Regions from separate parts of the Streptomyces sp. NPDC003248 genome, predicted to be linked through region 1. Evidence: riboswitches for the same ligand, from Rfam matches in the RefSeq annotation. Region 1 holds a riboswitch; the other holds the start of a gene.
What was found. A riboswitch is a leader RNA that binds a small molecule or an ion and turns the genes downstream of it on or off. The one in region 1 is predicted to bind S-adenosylmethionine.

Region 1 (5,057 bases):
ATCAGGAAACGTCGGAACCAGGCTTCGATCCTGTCGGAGGTACGCCTCAGTGGGTTCGTTCCCTTCGGCGTGCGGTCGTTGCGCGCCGGGTGCGGACCGGATGTGTACGGCGAACCGTGTGCGCTCATGAGTCGGCCTCCAGCAGGTCGCTGGTCCGGTCCCCCACCGCCTTGGTCCCATCATCGGACAGCAGGGCACTCAGGTCACAGGGCCGAACGTCCCTGCGGTCCGGTTTCCGGCCCCGCGAAACCGGCCGCCGAGCCCGGTCCGTCCTCACCGCTCGCGGGCACGTCGGTCGCCTGCGGGGAACGACCGCGACGGGACACGGCGCATCATGCGGTACCGCGAGACCCGGACCACCCGCGCGACCGGATGCGTCCACCCTCGCGGTGTCCTTCCCAGCTTCCTACGAGACGGAGGCCGCTGCCATGCGGCCGGTCGTCACGGTGAGCCCCGACGGCTCGTCCGGGAGCCCGGCCGCTGCCCACCGGGCCGCCGGCGAGGCCGAGTGGTGCCCACCGGCAGGGCGGCTGCGGCACGCAGCGCCCTCGCCTTGTCCCTGCCTCCGCGAGACACCCGCGGGTCCGTACCGGTGCGTTCCATCCGACCCGCTGCGCAGGTCGGTCACTCATGCGGCTCACACGGGGACCGCGATGACGGGACAGTGGGCGTGGTGCAGGACCCCCTGGCTCACCGAGCCGCGCGGCATTCCCTTGAATCCACCGCGCCCCCGGGTTCCCACGACCAGGCCCAGCGCGTGTTCCGAGGCTTCGGTCAGGACGTGCACCGGGTGGCCGCGGACGACTTCGTGGTGCAGCTCCACGTCGGGGTACGCCGCCGTGCGGCCCGCGACCGTCTCGGACAGCACACGGCGGCGTTCCCGCACGGTGGCGGCCTCGTCCAGGACACCGAAGACCGGCGGATGCCACACGTACGGGGCCCTCAGGAGCGCTCCGCGCAGAGCCGCCTCCTCGAACGCCGCGTCCACCGCCGCGGCCGCATGAGCCGCCGCGAAGGATCGGGGCCGACGCCCACCACGATCGGCCGACGCCCGTCCGCATCAGCCATGGCGCCTCCAGGTGAACTCCGCGCCGCCGACGGTTCACGCTCCTTCCAGCCTCACCCGTGCCACCGGACACCGCCACGCCACGGTTTCACCACACCTGCCGAGGACCCACGCTCTGCCCGCCTCACAGCGCCGCGGTCGGGACTCCCGTGTCGGTCTCGTCGGCGCCGGTGGCCGAGCGGACCCTGCGGCGGGCCAGCCACAGGGCCAGGGCTGTGAGCAGCAGGGCCACGGCCAGCAGGGCGAGCGGGCCACCCGTGCGGAGGAGCCACAGCAGCCGGGCGGTCGTGGTCGCGTCGTCGGTCTGGTGCCGCACCGAAGCCTGGGCGCCGCGGACGTCGACATCGCTCACGGGGAAGAGCGTCACCGGCCCCTCCGTGCTCTGTGTCCGCGCGAGAACCGTCTGATGCAGCGTGCCGTCCAGTGACAGCCCGGTCTCCGCGTCGACCCAGCCTTGCCGCTTCGTGGCAGTCGTGTAGGTCAGCGGTACCGTTGCCGGAAGTGCGTCCAGTGTCTGCTGTGGCGGGCGTTGCGCCTCCGGCAGGGCGGAGACCAGGCCCACCACCGCTTCCCGGGGCAAGGCGGGCGGCAGGGCCTTCAGTGTGGCGGGGTCGGCAAGGGGCCCGTCGGACGTGATGGCGTACACGTAGGCTTCGCGGCCGTTGACGGACTGCGCGCCCTCGTAGGTCGCCGGGAACACGCTGCGCGTACCGGTGTCCCAGAACCGGTAGTCCCGCTTCTCGGGTTCCAGAGGCCAGGAAAGGACGAGTCCCTCGTGCTTCTCGGCCCCGGAACCCGCCGGTGCGGCACGCTCGGTGAGGTCGCGCCTGTCCAGCGCCCACAGATGCGTGGAGGTGCTCAACTCCGCGCCGTTCGGACCGCGCAGCACCGCGTCGTCGGAGACCAGGGCCGTCCGGCCGTGTGTGTCTTCGACCTCGATACTGCGGTCCAAGGTGACAGGCACGTCCTTGAGGAAGGCCTTGCCCGGGTCACCCGCCTGAAGGGCTGTCGCGTTGAGCAGCGTGGCCGTGCCCTCGTACCGGAAAGTGCTCTTGGCGTCGGCCGGCACCTGGTGCAGTGCGGGATAGACCGTGAACCGTGTGACGGCCGAGGCCGCCACCAGAATCACCGCCGATCCGGTCAGTACCCAGCTGGTTCTTCGCATGACTTCTCCTCAGGGGAGCTTCCGCAGACGGAAAAGAACTTAGCGAGCGCTAAGAAGGTAGGGGGGTCGGATGATGCCGTCAACACATCCGACCATGAGTGGCTTATTGGCATTCAGGGTGATCGAATTCAACAGATCGAGCCACGGATCGATGGGGACCTCTTCCTAGACTGAGCGATCGATAAACAACTTCCGGTGAGTCCTGCCGTACGGACAGACCCCGTTCGGTCGCCGGCTCGCGCCACTTGCGGATCAGGGCCGCTCGGCCGGTGCGGTGCGCGACCGCGATCGTGCCGCGTCGGGCGTCGAGTTCGTCCTCGCCGGGCTCGATGTCGGGCAGCGGCCCGTCCGGGTCGGGGGCGGACAGGTCGGCGCCCCCGTACGGCATTGACGTACGACAAGACCGCTCCGTACCATCGCGACCGGCATTGAGTGTCAGCGTCAAGCCCTGGCTCGCTGACCGGCAACCCTCCCACGCGGTGGGGTGCTCCAGGTGAAAGCCCGGCGGGATCACCGACGATTCCCGCAAGCGCGTGGCCCCGGGACGGGGGCCGGAGATGGGGAGGACAGGCGTGCGACACGGCGTTGACCTGGCTGTCCCCTTCGCCGACGCCACAGCGTTCTCCCGGCTCTCACGCCGGCGCCACATCGATCTGAAGCGCTCGACCAGCTGCCTCTGTCGGCCCTGACGAGCTCGTCCGCCGCCGGCTGACGTCCGTCACCGGCCCACGCGTGCTTCGTGCTTTTCCCGGCGCCGTTCCCGGTGCCGTCCCTGACCCCCGTCTGTACAGCGCTCCCCCACCGCCGGTGTCGATCCGGCCGGGGCCGCACGCCCATGCACGGCCGTGCCCCACACAGCACCCCGTGCCTGGTGACACGAGTAGGAGAACCCCTCCGTGACAGCACTCCCGGATTTCAGAGCCTCTCGATGGGCGCCCCTGGCCGCCCTGCTGACCACCAGTGTTCTGCTGACCGCCTGCGGGTCGGGCGCCGACGGCTCCGGCAGCGGAACCGGCCGGCCGACGTCCGGCGGCACCTTGACCTTCGCGGTGGGTTCCGACTCCGGCTGCGTGGACCCGCAGCAGGTCGGCAGCAACGAGAGCATCTATTCGGTGCGCCAGACCGTGGACTCCCTGACCGACCAGGACCCCGAGACCGGCAAGATCGTGCCGTGGCTGGCCGAGAGCTGGGACGTCGACTCCGAGGCGACGACGTTCACGTTCCATCTGCGGTCGGGGGTCACCTTCAGCGACGGGTCCGAGCTGACCGCCCAGGTGGTGAAGGACAATTTCGACGCGGTGCCGAAGCTCGGCGCCCTGGGGTCCCTCGCCCAGGGCTATCTGAGCGGCGTCAAGAGCACCACCGTGGTGGACCCGCTCACCGTCAGGGTGACCTTCAAGGAGCCCAACGCGCAGTTCCTCCAGGCGACGTCGACCCACTCGCTGGGCATCGAGTCGTCGGCGAGCGCGAAGAAGAGCCCGCAGCAGAAGTGCAGCGACGGCGTGATCGGGTCCGGACCGTTCGTGCTGAAGCAGTACGTGCAGAACCAGTCGATCACCCTGGCCAAGCGCACCGGGTACGACTGGGGCTCCTCGCTGTGGTCCAAGAAGGGCGAGGCCTACCTGGACAAGCTGGTGTTCAAGGTCGTGCCCGAGGCGGGTGTCCGGGCCGGCAGCCTCCAGTCCGGGCAGGTGGACGCGATCAGCGGCGTCGGCAAGGCCAACGAGGCGGCGCTCAAGGGCGGTCAGGTCACCCTCCAGCGCCGGGCCAACCCCGGTGTGGTGTTCGGACTGGGGCTCAACAACGCGCGGCCCGTGCTGAAGGACACCAAGGTGCGCCAGGCGATCCTGGCCGCCGTCGACCGGAAGCAGATCGCCGACACCGTCTTCCCGACCGGCACCGAGCCGGCGACCAGTGTCCTGGCCCACACCACACCCGACTACACCGACCTCTCCGCGGACCTCGCGTTCGACGCGGCCAAGGCGAAGTCCCTGCTGGACGCGGCCGGTTGGAAGGCGGGCGGCGACGGCGTCCGCACCAAGGACGGCAAGAAGCTGAGCCTGACCATCACCTGGTTCCCCAACGCGACCACCAACCAGCCGGCACTGGAGCTGGTCCAGCAGCAGCTGAAGGCCGTCGGCGTCGACGTGGTGCTCAAGCAGCTCCAGGTCAGCCAGTTCGCCACCACGCTCCAGTCGGGTGACTTCGACGTGGTGTGGGGCAACGTGACCCGCTCCGACCCCGACATCCTGCGCAGCTCCTTCTCCACCCGGCTGGGCAACTTCTACCGGCTGCCCGCCAGTTCACTGGACACGGTGCTGTCCGGGCAGGCCGCGACCACGGACACCGCCCGGCGCGGGCAGCTGGTGGCCGAGGCGCAGGAACTGCTCGTGCGGAACGCGTACAACGTGCCGGTGGTGGAGCTCCAGACCCAGCTGGGCGTGTCGAAGAAGGTGCACGACCTCGCCTTCGACTCGGGCAGCCGGATCCAGCTGCACGACACCTGGATCGGCTAGCGTATGCGCCGCTATGTGATCAAACGGCTGGCCCAGGCGGTCGGGGTGCTGTGGGCGGCCTACACGGTGTCGTTCCTGGTGCTGGACTACCTGCCCGGTGACCCGGTCACCGCGATGGCCGGTGCCGGGATGGACTCCGGGCAGGTCGACCCGGCCCAACTCGCCGCGCTGCGGCACGAGTACGGCTTCGACAAGCCGGTGCTCGCGCAGTACGCCGAGTATCTCGGACGGGCCGTGCGCGGGGACTTCGGCGACGCGGTCTCCACCGGCCGCCCGGTGACCTCCACGCTGGCCGACGCGCTGCCGCAGA
Region 2 (5,057 bases), on a different contig from region 1:
GCGCGTCACGTCGAACCGGGTGAGGTTGCCGCAGAGCGTGCAGCGCCACCGCGTCGTGGCGGTCGGCAGGGGAACCGTCATCGTGACCGTCCGCTTCCTTCTAGTGTCGGGCTTCCGGCGCCGGGGCGCGCCCAAGGGCTCCCCGGTCCGTGTGGCTCGTAACCCTACGGCCTGGCGGGTACTCGCCGCCCATCCGTCCACGGCGGCGAGGCGGTCCATGGACGTACGTCCCGTTACGTCATGCTCTGTACTCATGATCAGGGACTGGAGCGGCGCCGTCAGCCGGAGCGTGGGCAGAGCGGTCCGGCGGCCGGCGGCGCCGGTGACGTACGGACTGATCGCCCTGTGCTGTGTGATCTTCCTGGCCGGCCCCGCCTCGGGCCTCGACGCGGGGTACGGCACCGCGGAGGAGCTGCCGGCCGTCCGGCGCGCCTACTTCCGCCGGTGGGGGGTGATCCCGGCCGAGCTGTTCGAGGGGTCCGCGCGCGCCGCCCTCACCCCCGCCACGGCCCTCTTCGTCCACGGCAGCTGGGTGCACCTGCTGGGCAACATGCTGTTCCTCCACGTCTTCGGGACGATGACCGAGCACCGGATGGGCCGCCTCCGCTTCGCCCTCTTCTACCTCGGCTGCGGCTACCTGGCCCTGCTCGGCTACGCCGCCGCCCACGCCGGCTCCGGGCAGTCCCTGGTCGGCGCCTCGGGGGCCATCTCCGCGGTGCTCGGCGCGTTCCTCCACCTCTTTCCCCGGGCGCGCGTCACCAGTCTCCTGCCGTTCCTGCTCTTCCTGCCGCTGCGCTTCCCGGCGTGGGTGGTGCTGCCCTTCTGGGCGGCCCTGCAATGGCTGGCGGCGGGGCGGGCGGGCCCGGGGCCGGGCGTGGCCTACCTGGCCCACCTGCTGGGCTTCGGCCTGGGCTTCGGCTGCGCGTGGGCCGGGCGCAACGGGACGACTAGAGTGAAAGCCGCCCGAGCCCCGGCCCCCGAGGGAGAGAACCAGCCGTGATCACCGCGATCGTCCTGATCAAGACCAGCGTGGACCGGATCCCCGAGATCGCCGAGTCGATCGCCTCGCTGGAGTCCGTGAGCGAGGTCTTCTCCGTCACCGGGACGTACGACCTGATCGCCATGGTGCGGGTGCGGCGGCACGAGGACCTCGCCGAGGTGATCCCCGGGCGGATCAGCAAGATCCCCGGCGTCGAGGCGACGGACACGCATGTCGCTTTCCGGACGTACTCGCAGCATGATCTCGAGGCTGCGTTCGCCATCGGGCTGGACTCTTAGCGCGGGAGCGCCTGGGGGCGCGGAGCGTGTGTGCGGCTGCCGGTCGGCTGTGGCTGGTCGCGCCCACGCGGCGGAGCCGCATGTCGACACGGCCCCGCGCCCCTGCGGTGCTGTCCCTGACGTCGGCTGCCTCACACCGCCGGGACGCAGCGGCCGTCCTCCGTGCGGTACTGCCACTTGGCGCCGCTCCCGACCAGTTCCTTCACCGCGGTCACGAAACGCTCCACGTGCTCGTCCGGCGTCCCCGCGCCGAAGCTCACCCGGATCGCGTTGAGGGACTTCTCGCCCGGCGCCGCCTCGGGGGCGCCGCACTCGCCCTGGCTGCGCGGGTCGCTGCCGAGGAGGGTGCGGACGAGGGGGTGGGCGCAGAAGAGGCCGTCGCGGACGCCGATGCCGTACTCGGCGGAGAGGGCGGCGGCGAAGTGGGAGCTGTTCCAGCCCTCGACGACGAAGGAGATCACGCCGACGCGGGGGGCGTCGTCGCCGAAGAGGGACAGCACGCGCACCTCGGGGACCTCGGCCAGCCCCGCACGCACCTTCTCGACGAGGTACCGCTCCCGGGCGACCAGCGTGTCGAAGCCCGCCTCCGTCAGGGTCTTGCAGGCGGAGGCGATGGAGTAGGCGCCGATGACGTTCGGCGAGCCCGCCTCGTGCCGGGCGGCGCTGTCGTGCCACTCCACGTCCACTCCCCCGTCCTCGCGCCGGGTGACCTTGCGGCTGGCGCCGCCGCCGGCCAGGTACGGCTCGGCGGCGCGCAGCCAGTCGGCGCGGCCGGCCAGGACGCCGGAGCCGAACGGGGCGTACAGCTTGTGCCCGGAGAAGGCGACCCAGTCGACGTCGAGGTCGCGCACGGACACCGGGTGGTGGGGGGCCAGCTGGGCGGCGTCCAGGACGATCCGGGCTCCGTGGGCGTGGGCGGCGGCGGCCAGCTCGCGCACCGGCCACAGCTCGCCGGTGACGTTGGAGGCGCCGGTCACGCAGACCAGGGCCGGGCCGTACGGGTCGCGCTCGGCGAGCGCGCGCTCCAGGGTCTCGACGGCCTGGCGCGGGGTGCGCGGGGCGTCGAGGTAGGTGACCCGGGCGTCCTTCCAGGGCAGCAGCGAGGCGTGGTGCTCGGTCTCGAAGACGAAGACCTGGCAGCCGGCGGGGAGGGCGGCGGCGAGGAGGTTCAGGGAGTCCGTGGTGGAGCGGGTGAAGACCAGCTGGTCGTCGTCGCGGCAGTCGAGGAACTCCGCGACCGTCCGGCGGGCGTTCTCGAAGAGGTCCGTGGACAGCTGGGAGAGGTAGCCGGCGCCGCGGTGGACGCTGCCGTAGTACGGGGCGTAGGCCGCCACGTCGTCCCAGACGCGCTGGAGGGCGGGGGCGCTGGCCGCGTAGTCGAGCGCGGCGTAGGTGACCTCCCCGCCGGTGACGAGCGGCACGGTGACATCCCGGCCCAGAACGGGCAGCGGGGCACAAACGGACTGGGCGGAGGCAGCGGTGGAGACGGACATGGCGGAACTCCCGTGAGGACGCGTCGAACCGCCGTGCCGGACAGCGCGTCGACGGCACGGAGGGAAGAGGAAAGAGGGGTATGCGGAGGCGGGGCTCTGCGGCCCTATCGCATTCGCTTGCTCACGGGAGGCTCCTCGACGACCAGGACCCCTGCCCCGCCGCTGAATCAAAAGCGTGCGAGGGGTCCGCGCTTGCCGTGGGCCTTGCTGCCCACGGCCTGGTCTTCACCCGGGGCACCCCGCCACGGACGGAGGGTTGCCGGACAGTCGGCCGGGGCCTCATGACTGTCACTCATGACCTGAGGAGGAAAGTACGGTAAACGATCGCGGTCCCGCAACTCCTGTCCGGATCGCGGGACCGCTTCCCAGGCCCTGTCGTCAGGCGTTGCTGGCCGCCACCCAGCGCTCCAGCACCCGCGCGGCCGCACCGGAGTCGAGGGACCGCGCCGCCTTCTCCATGCCGGCGCGGATCTGCTCGGCCAGCGGTGCGTCCGTCGGCTCCAGCGCCATCAGCGCCGCCGCGGCGTTCAGCAGGACGGCGTCCCGCACCGGCCCCCGCTCGCCCTCCAGCAGCCGGCGCGCGACCTGCGCGTTGTACGAGGGGTCGGCGCCGCGCAGCGCCTCGACGGACACCAGCTCGATGCCGACGTGCCGCGGGTCGAAGGTCTCCTCGGTCACCTTGCCGTCGCGGACGATCCACACCCGGGAGGTGGAGGTGGTGGTCAGCTCGTCGAAACCGTCGTCGCCCCGGAACACCAGCGACGAGTGGCCGCGCTCGGCGAAGACGCCGGCGACGATCGGCGCCATGCGCGGGTCGGCGACCCCGACCGCCTGGGCACGCACCCGGGCGGGGTTGGTGAGCGGGCCGAGGACGTTGAACACCGTGCGGACACCCAGCTGCTTGCGGGCGGCGCCCGCGTGGCGCAGCGCCGGGTGGAACTTGACCGCGAAGCAGAAGGTGATCCCGGCCTCCTCGGCCACCTCGCTCACCCGCTGCGGCGTCAGCTCCAGATTGACGCCCAGCTGCTCCAGGACGTCCGATGCCCCGGACGCGGAGGAGGCGGCCCGGTTGCCGTGCTTGACGACCTTCGCGCCGGTTCCGGCGACGACGATCGACGCCATGGTGGAGATGTTCACCGTCTTCGCGCCGTCGCCGCCGGTGCCGACGATGTCGACGGTGGGGCCGGGCACCTCGATCAGGTTGGCGTGCTCGTACATCGTCCGTACGAGACCGTTGATCTCCGCCACGGTCTCGCCCTTGGCCCGCAGCGCCACCACGAAGGCGGCGATCTGGGTGTCGGTCGCCTCGCCGCGCATGATCACGTCCATGGCCCAGGCGGTCTCCTCCGAGGAGAGGTCCCGGCCGTCCAGCAGACCGTTCAGCAGGACGGGCCAGGAACGGCCCGCCGCGGTGTCGCCTCCAGCGGGGGTCACAGCGCTCATAAGCCGCTCCTGGGTGTCATGGTGGTCCCGCTCCGACGGGACACGCGTCTCAACGGGTCCCACCCTATCCAGCCACGGGGAACGGCGAAGGGCCCCGTCCGAACACCGGACGGGGCCCTTCTGCGGTTGCGTGGCGACGCAGTGATCAGTGGTGGCCGTGGCCGCTCGTGATCTCCCTGTACTCCTCGACGGTCGGCTTGGCGATCTGGCTCTCCTCGCCGTAGTACGCCTCGCTCAGCTTGGCGCGGACCTTCTCGGTGCGCTTCACCTTGCGCTCGACGCCGTTCTCGTCGACCGTCGGGCCGATCTCGGCCGGCGCGTACTGCTCGTGCGCGGTGAGCGTGTAGAGCTGCTCCTGGCTGAGCGGCTCGTGCACCTCGATGAACTCACCGTGCGGCAGGCGCTTGATGGTGCCGGTCTCGCGACCGTGCAGCACCTTGTCCTTGTCGCGGCGCTGGAGGCCGAGGCAGATCCGCTTGGTGACGACGAAGGCGATGACCGGGCCGACGAAGAAGCCGATCCGGACGAACCAGGTGACCGCGTTGATCGACAGGTGGAAGTGGGTGGCGACGATGTCGTTGCCACCGCCGATCAGCATGATCATGTAGCCGGTGACCCAGGCGACACCGAAGGCCGTACGGGTCGGGGCGTTGCGCGGGCGGTCCAGGATGTGGTGCTCGCGCTTGTCGCCGGTGACCCAAGACTCGATGAACGGGTAGAGGGCGATCACACCGAGGAACAGACCGAAGAGCACCAGCGGGATGAACACGCCGAGGACCAGCGTGTGACCCCAGAAGTTGATCTCCCAGCCCGGCATGGCGCGGACCAGACCCTCGGCGAAGC

Region 2: another riboswitch for S-adenosylmethionine. It lies ahead of ACZ3KJ_RS04320 (aminotransferase class V-fold PLP-dependent enzyme); the one in region 1 lies ahead of ACZ3KJ_RS26775 (putative leader peptide).

The regions. Positions count from the first base shown of each region.
Region 1 is NZ_JBVHDT010000013.1:84,443-89,499, reverse strand. It holds gene ACZ3KJ_RS26790 (Rv1733c family protein) at 1-128, opposite strand, end outside; partial or broken gene ACZ3KJ_RS26785 (universal stress protein) at 638-1,003, opposite strand; gene ACZ3KJ_RS26780 (porin PorA family protein) at 1,191-2,231, opposite strand; SAM riboswitch class IV at 2,656-2,769, shown strand; gene ACZ3KJ_RS26775 (putative leader peptide) at 2,789-2,920, shown strand; gene ACZ3KJ_RS26770 (ABC transporter substrate-binding protein) at 3,128-4,747, shown strand; gene ACZ3KJ_RS26765 (ABC transporter permease) at 4,751-5,057, shown strand, end outside.
Region 2 is NZ_JBVHDT010000001.1:1,016,754-1,021,810, reverse strand. It holds gene ACZ3KJ_RS04335 (hypothetical protein) at 1-81, opposite strand, end outside; gene ACZ3KJ_RS04330 (rhomboid family intramembrane serine protease) at 254-1,000, shown strand; gene ACZ3KJ_RS04325 (Lrp/AsnC family transcriptional regulator) at 997-1,278, shown strand; gene ACZ3KJ_RS04320 (aminotransferase class V-fold PLP-dependent enzyme) at 1,410-2,771, opposite strand; SAM riboswitch class IV at 2,955-3,071, opposite strand; gene trpD (anthranilate phosphoribosyltransferase) at 3,150-4,214, opposite strand; gene qcrB (cytochrome bc1 complex cytochrome b subunit) at 4,360-5,057, opposite strand, start outside.